Regions from separate parts of the Staphylococcus sp. SUC_1.2 genome, predicted to be linked through region 4. Evidence: riboswitches for the same ligand, from Rfam matches in the RefSeq annotation. Region 4 holds a riboswitch; each other region holds the start of a gene.
The links. Region 4 has a riboswitch for S-adenosylmethionine ahead of NR218_RS05540 (methionine ABC transporter ATP-binding protein). Riboswitches for the same ligand answer to the same signal wherever they lie in the genome.

Region 1 (3,209 bases), on a different contig from region 4:
TAGGATTTAAAGAAGATCAATACAAAGAAATTTGGTTATAGTTTAAAATTACAAATTCTAATTATATAAATTATTGTAACTTTTTGTTTTAATAGTTGAATGAAAACTTACGGTATGGCATCATTAAATTGTAATTAATTTTAGGAGGGGATTCTCGTGGCAGTACCGAGCGAATTAAAATATTCTAAAGAACATGAATGGGTAAAAGTTGAAGGCAACACAGTAACAATTGGTATTACTGAATACGCACAAGGTGAATTAGGTGATATCGTATTCGTTGAATTACCAGAAGTTGATGACGAAATCAACGAAGGGGATACTTTTGGTAGTGTAGAATCAGTTAAAACTGTTTCTGAATTATATGCGCCAGTATCTGGTAAAGTTGTTGAATCAAATGAAGAATTAGAAGATAGTCCTGAGTTTGTTAACGAATCACCATATGAGAAAGCATGGATGGTTAAAGTTGAACTTAGCGATGAAAGCCAATTAGATGATTTATTATCAGCTGATCAATACAAAGAAATGATTGGTGAATAATTAATTTAAACTCCTTGATTGCGGTCATGGAGTTTTTATTTTGCCTATTTTTTGTAAATAATAATCAACAAATTTTAAAATTTATACTTTGTTGATATAAAATGTTAAGTAATCGTAAATAATGTTTAATCTATTAGCGTTATGTGAAAAAGTAACTGATTGTTTATTATCGACTTAGAAGGTGGATTATCATGGCAATTTTAAATAAAGTTATTATTGTTGAAGGCAAATCTGATAAGAAGAGAGTACAACAAGTCATCGCTGAACCTATAAATATTATTTGTACGCATGGTACAATGAGTATTGATAAATTAGATGACATGATTGAAACATTATATGAAAAGCAAGTCTTTGTTCTAGCAGACTCAGATGACGAAGGTGAAAAGATAAGAAAATGGTTTAAACGTCATCTTAGCGAATGTGAACATATCTATGTGGATAAAACATTTTGTGAGGTAGCTAGATGCCCAAAGAATTATCTTGCGCATGTATTGAGTAAACATGGTTTTACAGTTCGTAAAGAGAAACGTCTAATTCCTAATTTAACGACTGAAAGGTTAGTAATCATGCATGAGTAAATCTGTAGAAATAGAAGATATTTGTGAGAATTTTAATAAAGAAAAACATCTAATTTTTGGATACACACCGATGTGTGGTACTTGTAAAATGTCAGAGCGAATGCTAGATATTGCGAATGAAATACTACAATTACCCGTTAAAAAAATCGATTTGAATTACCATCCTAAATATAGTGAGCGTAACAAAATTATGTCAGTTCCTGTTCTAATAGTAATGAATAAAGATATAGAAATAGATAGAATCTATGCTTTTCAATCTGTTCCTTATTTGTTAGAAAAGTTAAAATAATTATTGACGAAATTATAGTGCAATGGTAGGATATAAATTAATTAAATAGTGCGAAAATTCTTATCAAGAGAGGTGGAGGGATGTGCCCTATGAAGCCCGGCAACCGTCTAGTTATAGAAATGGTGCCAATTCACATAAAGTTGATTACTTTAGAAGATGAGAGAAAGATGAATCAATGCTTTCTCAACTTTGCTAAAGTGAGAAAGCATTTTTTAATTACATAATGATTTTTAAGGAGGCACTAAACGTGATTGAGTTAAATCAAGTTGTAAAACGTTATCACACTAAAGATAAAGATGTACTAGCAGTTGATAACGTTAACTTAAATATAGAAACGGGCTCTATTTTCGGAGTTATCGGATTCTCTGGTGCTGGTAAAAGTACGTTAATCAGAATGTTCAATAATTTAGAAGAACCTACTTCTGGCGATATTATTATAGATGGCGATAATATTAACAAACTTTCAAAAGCAGAATTAAGAAGAAAACGACAAAAAGTAAGTATGGTATTCCAACACTTTAATTTATTATGGTCACGAACAGTACTTCGAAATATCACGTTCCCTTTAGAAATTGCAGGGTATTCTAAAACCAAAGCAAATGAAAGGGCGAAAGAATTAATTGACCTTGTTGGTTTAAATGGCAGAGAAAATGCTTATCCATCAGAATTATCAGGTGGGCAGAAACAACGTGTGGGTATTGCAAGAGCTTTGGCTAATGAACCTGACGTCCTCTTATGTGACGAAGCTACAAGCGCATTAGATCCACAAACAACAGATGAGATTTTAGACCTACTGCTAAAAATTAAAGAACGTGAAAACCTTACAATCGTGATTATCACTCATGAAATGCATGTTATCAGACGTGTTTGTGATGAAGTAGCCGTTATGGAAAGTGGACGTGTAATTGAGCAAGGTAAAGTAACGCAAGTATTTGAAAATCCACAACATGAAGTTACAAGACGATTTGTGAAAGATGATTTGGATGATGATTTTGAAGAATCAATCAAACATCTAGAACCATTAGATTCAGATGCATACATTGTTAGACTTAATTTCAATGGTGGTAATACGACTGAACCAGTTGTATCTTACATAAGTAAAACGCATAACATTGATATAAATATTCTTGAAGCAAACATAAAAAATACCCGTGGTGGTTCTGTCGGGTTCTTGGTGGTTCATATTCCACATATTGCTGAAACAGAGTTTGAGACATTTAAAGAAGATTTACATCAGCAACATGTAAATGTGGAGGTGGTTAAGCATGGATAAATCTTATGGTGATATTTTTAAAGAGATGATTACAATGCCTAACGTCCAATGGCCTGAAGTATGGCAAGCCATTTATGAAACATTATATATGACTGTAGTTTCAACTATTTTCGCATTTATTTTTGGATTGATTTTAGGAGTATTATTATTCTTATCAGCTAAGAGTAATTCTAAAGGTGCTAGAGTCTTTTATAGCATCGTTTCATTTATTGTTAACTTATTCCGAGCGATTCCATTTATCATTTTAATCTTGTTATTAATTCCATTTACAAGTGTGATCCTTGGAACAATAAGTGGTCCAACTGGTGCCTTACCAGCTCTAGTTATTGGTGCAGCACCATTCTATGCAAGATTAGTAGAAATTGCCTTCAAAGAAATAGATAAAGGTGTTATCGAAGCGGCTTGGTCAATGGGAGCTAGTACTTGGACAGTTGTCCGAAAAGTATTACTACCTGAGGCAATGCCAGCACTAGTTTCAGGTATTACTGTAACAGCAATCGCATTAGTTGGTTCTACTGCAATTGCAGGTGTA
Region 2 (3,209 bases), on a different contig from region 4:
TGTTTATCTATTAGTTCACCTAATAAATCTGCATATTTATTAGGATTAAGTGGTAAGAAAGGTGCACCAAAACAAGTTGAGAATGATGGTTCTGGTTCAGTAACGCCACGCTCAGTTCCAGCTAATTTAGAAGTGAAACCACTTAAGAAATGGTACATCGCTTGAGATTTAGTTAATTTAGCAATAGGTGGAAGTACACCAAATGCGTCAGCAGTTAAGAAAATTATTGTATTAGGATGTGCTGCTTTAGATGGTAATACAATATTATCAATGTGATGAATTGGATAGGCAGCACGTGTATTTTCAGTATATGAATTATCATCGAAATCAACAACACCACGCTCGTTAACCACAGTATTCTCTAATATAGTACCGTATTGAATCGCGTTATAAATTTGAGGTTCTTTTTCTTTAGAAAGGTTGATTGCTTTTGCGTAACAACCACCTTCAATATTGAAAATACCGTTTTTATTCCAACCGTGTTCATCATCACCAATCAATTTTCTATCAGGTGCTGCTGATAAAGTTGTTTTACCTGTACCTGATAATCCGAAGAATAAGGCTACGTCTCCTTTATCTCCAACATTCGCAGAACAATGCATACTCATAATATCTTGCATTGGAAGCAAATAGTTCATTACTGAGAAGATACCTTTTTTCATCTCACCAGCATACTCTGTACCACCAATTAAAATGGTTTTATGTTTGAATGAAATGATAACAAAAGTTTCAGATTTAGTTCCATCAACTTCAGGATCAGCTTTAAAGTGAGGTGCTGAAACAATTGTGAAGTTAGGTTTTATATTACTAGCTTCTTCTTTAGAATCTGGGCGGATAAACATGTTTTGAGCAAAAAGGTTGTGCCATGCAAGTTCATTGATAACTGTAAGTTTCAATTGTGTGTCTTTGTCACTACCTGCATAACCATTAAAAACGTAAAGTTCGTCTTTTTTATCAAGATAGTCTAAAACTTTAGAGTAGAGATTTAAGAAAGTTTCTTCATCGATAGGTTGGTTGATATCTCCCCAATGAATATTATCTTTATAAGAAGGTTCTGTAACAATGAATTTATCTTTAGGTGAACGTCCAGTGTATTTACCTGTGCTCGCATTGATAGCACCAAGTTCAGTTAATTCTCCTTCATTATTATCCATAATTTTGTAATAAAGTTGAGTTGTTGAAAGCTGAAAAAGAGAGCTTTCTTTTTCCAATAATTTTTTAATTTTAGGTGTTTCGCCGTATGTATCTACTGACATACCCAATCCCTCCAGCGTGTGTTATAGAAATTCAATATTGTAAGCCTTTACATGAAAATAGTATAACATAATGCCGTAATTATTCCACCTGGAAAAAACAAAAACCATTTAAAAACAAAATTGACATTAATAAATGAATTAGGTAGTATAGTTCTTAACGGATTCTCTTATCCTGAGTGGTGGAGGGACATGGACCCAATGAAACCCAGCAACCTCTTTTTTAAAAGAAAGGTGCCAAACCGTTTGCAGACATATATTCGTCTGAACGATAAGAGCGAATGGACGTTTAAGAGCCTTCTCTCTGTCTTGAATAGTGAAGAAGGCTCTTTTATTTTTGAGCTCACATTTAAAAGAGAATTTTCGTAAATATAGTTATAAAAGGAGCAAATCATGACTTACAATAAACGTTTATTTACTTCAGAATCAGTGACAGAAGGACATCCAGATAAGATTGCTGACCAAGTATCTGATGCCATTTTAGATGAAATCTTAAAAGATGACCCCAATGCACGTGTTGCTTGTGAAACTACTGTAACAACTGGAATGGCTCTAATTTCAGGTGAAATATCTACATCAACCTATGTAGATATCCCTAAAGTTGTAAGAGAAACAATTAAAGGTATTGGCTATACTCGTGCTAAATATGGCTATGATTACCAAACTATGGCAGTTTTAACTGCAATCGATGAGCAGTCACCTGATATTGCACAAGGTGTTGACAAAGCACTTGAATACAGAAATGATATTTCAGAAGAAGAGATTGAAGCTACTGGTGCCGGTGACCAAGGTTTAATGTTCGGATATGCTACAAATGAAACAGAAACATATATGCCTTTACCTATCTTTTTATCTCATCAATTAGCTAAACGTTTATCTGATGTACGTAAAGATGGAATTTTAAACTATTTAAGACCGGATGGTAAAGTTCAAGTAACAGTTGAATACGACGAATCAGATAAACCTAAGCGTATTGACACGATTGTAGTATCATCTCAACATGCGGATGACATTGAATTAGAACAAATTCAAAGTGACATTAAAGAACATGTCATATACCCAACAGTTCCTGAAGGATTAATTGATAATGAAACGAAATTCTTTATCAATCCTACTGGAAGATTTGTTATCGGTGGACCTCAAGGTGATGCTGGATTAACAGGACGTAAAATCATTGTTGATACTTATGGTGGTTATGCACGTCATGGAGGAGGTTGCTTTAGTGGTAAAGACCCAACTAAAGTAGACCGATCAGCAGCTTATGCGGCAAGATATGTAGCTAAAAATATTGTTGCTGCAGGACTAGCAGACCAATGTGAAGTACAACTTGCTTATGCTATTGGCGTGGCTGAACCAGTTTCAATTTCAATTGATACATTTAAAACGGGCAAAGTTTCTGAAGCTCAACTTGTTGAAGCTGTTAGAGCTAACTTTGATTTACGTCCAGCAGGTATCATTAAAATGTTAGATTTAAAGCATCCTATATACAAACAAACTGCTGCTTATGGTCACTTTGGTAGAACAGATGTATTGTTACCATGGGAGAAATTAGATAAAGTCAATGTATTAAAAGATGCTGTTCAAGCTTAATAAACGCTTTAAATAATATAAAGAAATTGTCGAAATTATAGATAGTTTCCATTATAATTAGATTTACTGATAGATTAAAGGAGCGTTGATTTAATGAATTCATTTGGACCAATCGAAATTGGTTTAATCGTAGCAATTGTAGTTGCAATTATCTGTTTAATATTATTCTTAGTTACACTTAAAAGTAAAAACAATATTAAACAGAAAACAAAAGAAGAATACGACTTAAAAGAAAAGCAAATGAAAGCGTCACATGACGAAGCCCTAGAGAAAGAACGCATACAAAATAAAAAGCAAGTTACTAAACAAAAAGAAGATTTTGATGCAACTGTAAGCGGTAAAGATCGTGAAATTGATGCATTGAAA
Region 3 (3,209 bases), on a different contig from region 4:
AATAATGAAGTTCCCATAACTAATAGAAGTGAGGCTAGAAGTTGAGTTGAGTATTGTTGTGTAACGTCTCCAGTACTTGGGAGTGTTTTAACAGAAGATTGTGATGTTTGAGTATCTTTAAGTGACTTAGATGATGGCACCTCAGAAGAAGCAACCGTTCCTACATAATAACGGTTGAGTTCACGTGCACAATCAACAGAATGAACTTGTTTATGATTAGAAGAGGTTGTTTTAGCGGCTTTAGCGATACCTGATTCTGCATGAATGCGTGTATCTTGAAGTTGATTAAAGTCACTATATCTACCATTTTTGTACTCAACTTCGCCATTTTTATGAACTTTATACATTCCACTGCCTTCATTTAATCTATTATGACTTATAATTTCAAAGTATGCGCCTTTGTCAACAGTACGACCAAGTCGTTGTAGGTTTGGATTACCTCCACTATTAGATAATGCATCTGTAGCAATTTGTTTAGCATTTTCTTTAGTCACTAAGTTAGTAGTATGTGCTTCTACAGATTGAGTCGTTGTAAGTAGCATTGTACTTGTTAAAAGTGTAGATGCAACGAAAGATACTTTCTTCATAATGAAAACCCCATTTCATTCATGATCAATTACAACTAGAGTGTAGCATTTGAATAGATCAGAAACAGGGATTTAAAAAAAAACATAATAAATCTTTAACTTAACTTAAAGAATAAATAATTTGTAAACATTAAATCAATATTTATCACATGATTTATATAGGACATTAATACTTCTTTTTAGAAAAATATGGAATGGAACAAGCCATTAAAATTATAAAAATAATATGAGCAATCATCCATAAACCGTATTCATTCCAGCTAAAGTGAAAGAATGAACGCTTTGCCATAACGACGAGTGACGGATAAAGAAAGGCAAAAACAATCATTAATAAGACATAACTTATTTTATATAATGGTTTAAAGACGTGATAAATAAGTAAGAAAATAAAATATATTAACCATCCTATAAAAACATGAATGGCTAGTTCTAATAATAACGGCGTTTTGCTTGGATCAATTAAGAAATCGATGTTAATTAACAATAAAGTAAGATGAGTCGATTGAACTATGCCATCCATGATAGTCATTGTAATTAATAAGATAATACTTATAACTAAAGCACTAAGACAATGATAAAAATAACGGATCATAATTTTCCTTCCTTCTTATATACATACTATAAGAATATTCCCTGAAATATTTGATTTAACACTTTTTAAATTTTTAGAATATTGAAAAAACATGTTGACCAAAGTTTAAATCAATGATAAGTTATTAATAATTCAATAATCTATTAACTCTTATCAAGAGTGGTGGAGGGATGTGCCCTACGAAACCCAGCAACCGTCATTGTATGACATGGTGCTAATTCACATAAAGTTAATCATACTTTAGAAGATGAGAGAAAGTGTGTCGATGCTTTCTCTTAATAGTTGAAAGTATTTTTTTATGTCTTTACATATCTAGTAAGAGGAAATGAGAATTGAAAATTTATAAAAAGGTGTCAATACATATGAAAAAATTAATAGGTATGATCAGTATTTTGTTAGTAACGATAACGCTAGCAGCTTGTGGAAATCAGAAAGAAGATAATAAAAAAATTACCGTAGCAGCGTCGCCAGCACCTCATGGTGATGTGTTAAAAAAAGCTAAGGAAGAAATGAAGAAAAAAGGATATGATTTAGAAGTCAAAGAAGTTAATGATTATAAGGTGCCTAATAAATTATTAGATAAAGGCGATGTTGATGCGAACTTCTTCCAACATGTCCCATATTTGAATGCTGAAAAGAAAAGTCATGGTTATAAAATTGAAGAATTAGGTAAAGTGTTTACAACGCCTATGGGTGTATATAGTAAAAAATATAAAAATTTAAAAGACATTCCAGATGGATCGACGATTTACGTTTCTAATAATCCTGCAGAAGAAGGACGTTTTTTATCTTTCTTTGTTAATGAAGGATTAATTAAATTAAAAAAAGGCGTTAAAATTGAAAATGCAAAATTTGAGGATATTGTTGAAAATAAAAAACACTTGAAATTTAACCATCAACAAGGTGCAGAGTTTTTACCAAAAACATATAAGAATGGTGAAGGAGCTGCAGTCATTATAAATTCAAACTATGCGCTTGATAATGGTTTAAAACCATCTAAAGATGCTATTGTTATGGAAGGTAAATCATCACCATTTGCGAATACGATTGCCGTTCAAGAAGGTCATAAAAATGATGAAAAATTCCAAACATTATTAAAAGTTATGCAATCTAAAGAAATCAAAGCGTATATTAAAAAAGAATATGGCGATGATGTTATTCCATACGAAAACAAATAAGTCATAAAAGGTCTCTATTAGAGGCCTTTTATGATTTATATTTATCATTGTTTAAAAGATAGAAACAATATATTTTAATTTTTCTGAAAATATTTACAAATCTGACAATTATTAGTAAGATATTGATTATTATCACAAGAATTGAAGTCAATAAAGAAAGTTAGATATAAGTTGTTGATACTTTGGGAGAGGATGAGTCAATTTGAGTAAAGCAGAGGATATGATAAAAGAAGATAGTAAGTATTTTGCTACTTCAGGACGTATAAAATATTATCCATTAGTGATTGATCATGGATATGGAGCAACTTTAGTAGATATAGATGGAAAAGAATACATCGATTTGTTAGCTAGTGCAAGCTCACAAAATGTGGGTCATGCACCAAAACAGGTAACAGAGGCGATTAAAAAGCAAGTAGATAAATTTATTCATTATACCCCCGCATATATGTATCACGAGCCTTTAGTGAAACTGTCTAAAAAGTTATGCGATATTGCGCCAGGTGATTATGAAAAACGTGTCACATTTGGTTTGAGTGGTTCGGATGCGAATGATGGTATTATCAAATTTGCACGTGCTTATACAGGACGACCCTATATTATCAGCTTTACAAATGCTTATCATGGCTCTACATTTGGAGCGTTATCAATGTCGACTATCAGTTTAAATATGCGTAAACATTATGGCCCTTTATTAAATGGTTTTTATCATATTCCATTTCCAGATAAATACAGAGGGATGTTTGAACAATCTAAATCAAACACTGTTGAAGAATATTTAGCGCCATTGAAAGAGATGTTTGCTAAATATGTTCCAGCTGAGGAAGTAGCTTGTATTGTGTTAGAAACGATTCA
Region 4 (3,209 bases):
TTTGTAAGCCAATCCCCGATGAATTGGATTATAAATACAATAATTAAAATAAATACGGTTGACACTAGAATGACGTCGTTTTGGTTACGTGTAAAACCAGTTAAGTAAGCTAAGTTACCTAAACCACCTGCACCAATAACGCCGGCAATAGCAGTTGAACCAACTAAAGCGATAGCAGTTACTGTAATACCTGAAACAAGTGCTGGCATTGCTTCTGGAAGCAATACTTTTCGAACGACTGTCCAAGTATTTGCACCCATAGACCATGCTGCTTCAATAACGCCTTTATCGATTTCTTTAAATGCGATTTCAACTAGTCTTGCGTAGAACGGTGCAGCACCAATGATTAATGCTGGAAGTGCTCCCGTCGGTCCACTAATTGTACCTAATAATACACTTGTGAACGGAATTAATAACAAAATTAAAATAATAAATGGAATCGCACGGAACAAGTTAACTATAAATGAAACTACCGTATAGAAAATCTTAGCTCCAGGTGCGTCACTTTTAGCTGATAAGAAAAGCAACACGCCTAAGATTAAGCCAAAGATAAAAGCAAAAATGGTTGACACTATAGTCATATAAAGTGTTTCATAAATTGCTTGCCAAACTTCAGGCCATTGCACATTAGGCATAGTAATCATTTCATGGAAGATATCACCATATGATTTATCCATGTTTAATCACCTCCACATTTACGTGTTCTTTATGTAACTCAGTTACGAATGTATTAAATCCATCTTCACTAATATGTGGAATGTGTACAATTAAAAATCCAACTGAACCTGTACGTGTATTTTTAATATTTGCTTCCAAAATATTTAATTCAATATTCTGCGTTCGCGTAATATCAGATACAACAGGTTGTGTGGTATTATTACCGTTGAAATTCAACCTTACAATATAAGCGTCTTTGTTTAATGGTTCTAGATGTTTAATTGAATCTTCAAAATCGTCGTCTAAATCGTCTTTCACAAATCGTTTTGTCACCTCATGTTGAGGATTTTCAAATACTTCATCAACTTTACCTTGCTCAATAACACGCCCATTTTCCATCACTGCAACTTCATCACATATGCGTCTAATCACTTGCATTTCATGTGTAATAATCACAATCGTTAGATTTCTTTCTTCTTTTATTTTTAATAGTAAATCTAAAATTTCATCCGTTGTTTGTGGATCTAGCGCACTTGTAGCCTCGTCACATAATAAGACATTCGGATCATTCGCTAATGCACGAGCAATCCCAACTCTTTGTTTTTGACCACCTGATAATTCTGAAGGATAAGCTTTTTCACGACCTTTTAAACCGACCAACTCTACAAGTTCTAAAGCTCTTTGTTTTGCTTCTGCACGAGATACTCCAGCTATTTCTAGTGGGAACATAATATTACTAATGACAGTACGTGACCATAACAAATTAAAATGTTGGAAAATCATACTTACTTTTTGTCGTTTTTTTCTCAAATCTGACTTAGAAAGTTTGTTAATATTGTCTCCATCTATAATGATATCCCCTGAAGTCGGTTCTTCTAGATTATTAAACATTCGAATTAACGTACTTTTACCAGCACCAGAAAACCCAATCACTCCAAAAATTGAGCCTGATTCTATATTCAAGTCAACGTGATCTACTGCTAGTACATCTTTGTTCTTTGTGTGATAGCGTTTAACAACTTGATTTAACTCAATCACGTTAAGTGCCTCCCTTAAATTCCTTATGTAATTAAAAAATGCTTCCCCACCTAGAGAGATGAGAAAGCATTTAAAATTATCTTTCTCTCATCTTCTAAAGTATTAAACTTTATGTGAATTGGCACCATTTCTATTATAGACGGTTGCCGGGCTTCGTAGGGCACATCCCTCCACCTCTCTCGATAAGAGTTTTCGCACTATTTAATTAATTTATATCCTATCACTGTACTAATAATTCGTCAATCATTTTTTTAACTTTTCTAACAAATATGGCACAGATTGAAATGCATAGATTCTATCTACCTCTTTATCCTTATCCATAATTAACAGTACAGGTACAGACATAATTTTATATTCTTCACTAAAATACTTATGGAAATTTAAATCAATTTTTTTAAGTGGTAATTGTTCGATATCATTTGCAATATCTAGCATGCGCTCTGAAATCTTACATGTTCCACACATAGGAGTATATCCAAATATTAAATGTTTATCTTTATCAAAGTGTTCTTTGATATCTTCGATTTTAATAGAATTATTCATTCACAAGTACTAACCTTTCAGAACTTAAATTAGGTATAAGTTTTTTCTCTTTTTTTACGTTAAATCCGTATTTACTCAATACATGAGCAAGATAATTTTTGGGACAACGTGCGACTTCACAATATGTTTTATCTACATAGATATGTTCACTTTCACTTAAATAACGTTTAAACCACTTTCTAATTTTTTCGCCCTCATCATCTGAATCGGCAAGAATATAGACCTGTTTTCCATATAACGTTTCTATCATATCGTCTAGTTTGTCGATACTCATTGTACCATGTGTACAAATAATATTTACAGGTTCAGCAATGACTTGTTGCACTTTCTTCTTATCAGATTTACCTTCAACAATGATAACTTTATTTAAAATTGCCATGTTCATCCACCTTCTAAGTCGATATTAAACAATCATTTACTTTTTCACGTTATTGATGAATATAAACACAATTTACAGATAATTAATATAATTATATAAAAAACTCCTAGATTTAATATCAAGGAGTTTTAAAAAATTATTCGCCAATCATTTCAGAGTATTGTTCAGCTGATAGTAATTCATCTAATTGACTTTCGTCACTTAATTCAACTTTTACCATCCATGCTTTTTCATAAGGTGATTCATTAACAAATTCTGGACTATCTTCTAATTCGTCGTTTGTTTCAACAATTTTCCCAGAAACAGGTGCATACAATTCAGATACTGTTTTTACTGATTCAACACTACCAAATGTATCCCCTTCATTAATTTCATCATCGACATCTGGTAATTCGACAAATACGATGTCTCCTAATTCACCTTGCGCGTATTCAGTAATACCAATTGTTGCCGTATTTCCTTCAACTTTAACCCATTCATGTTCCTTAGAATATTTGAATTCGCTCGGTACTGCCACGAAAATCCCCTCCTAAAAATAATTACAATTTAATGATGCCATACCGTAAGTTTTCATTCAACTATTAATATTAAA

Region 1: another riboswitch for S-adenosylmethionine. It lies ahead of NR218_RS11655 (methionine ABC transporter ATP-binding protein); the one in region 4 lies ahead of NR218_RS05540 (methionine ABC transporter ATP-binding protein).
Region 2: another riboswitch for S-adenosylmethionine. It lies ahead of metK (methionine adenosyltransferase); the one in region 4 lies ahead of NR218_RS05540 (methionine ABC transporter ATP-binding protein).
Region 3: another riboswitch for S-adenosylmethionine. It lies ahead of NR218_RS04375 (MetQ/NlpA family ABC transporter substrate-binding protein); the one in region 4 lies ahead of NR218_RS05540 (methionine ABC transporter ATP-binding protein).

The regions. Positions count from the first base shown of each region.
Region 1 is NZ_JANJPM010000045.1:1,585-4,793, reverse strand. Features, by position in the region: gene NR218_RS11675 (arsenate reductase family protein) at 1-41, shown strand, start outside; gene gcvH (glycine cleavage system protein GcvH) at 157-537, shown strand; gene NR218_RS11665 (toprim domain-containing protein) at 729-1,115, shown strand; gene NR218_RS11660 (thioredoxin family protein) at 1,108-1,404, shown strand; SAM riboswitch class I at 1,462-1,567, shown strand; gene NR218_RS11655 (methionine ABC transporter ATP-binding protein) at 1,652-2,677, shown strand; gene NR218_RS11650 (methionine ABC transporter permease) at 2,670-3,209, shown strand, end outside.
Region 2 is NZ_JANJPM010000022.1:7,120-10,328, reverse strand. Features, by position in the region: gene pckA (phosphoenolpyruvate carboxykinase (ATP)) at 1-1,256, opposite strand, end outside; SAM riboswitch class I at 1,421-1,531, shown strand; gene metK (methionine adenosyltransferase) at 1,647-2,843, shown strand; gene NR218_RS08470 (hypothetical protein) at 2,937-3,209, shown strand, end outside.
Region 3 is NZ_JANJPM010000008.1:69,355-72,563, forward strand. Features, by position in the region: gene NR218_RS04365 (LPXTG cell wall anchor domain-containing protein) at 1-587, opposite strand, end outside; gene NR218_RS04370 (hypothetical protein) at 754-1,179, opposite strand; SAM riboswitch class I at 1,327-1,433, shown strand; gene NR218_RS04375 (MetQ/NlpA family ABC transporter substrate-binding protein) at 1,542-2,357, shown strand; gene NR218_RS04380 (aspartate aminotransferase family protein) at 2,560-3,209, shown strand, end outside.
Region 4 is NZ_JANJPM010000011.1:67,609-70,817, forward strand. Features, by position in the region: gene NR218_RS05535 (methionine ABC transporter permease) at 1-677, opposite strand, end outside; gene NR218_RS05540 (methionine ABC transporter ATP-binding protein) at 670-1,695, opposite strand; SAM riboswitch class I at 1,780-1,884, opposite strand; gene NR218_RS05545 (thioredoxin family protein) at 1,939-2,238, opposite strand; gene NR218_RS05550 (toprim domain-containing protein) at 2,231-2,617, opposite strand; gene gcvH (glycine cleavage system protein GcvH) at 2,754-3,134, opposite strand.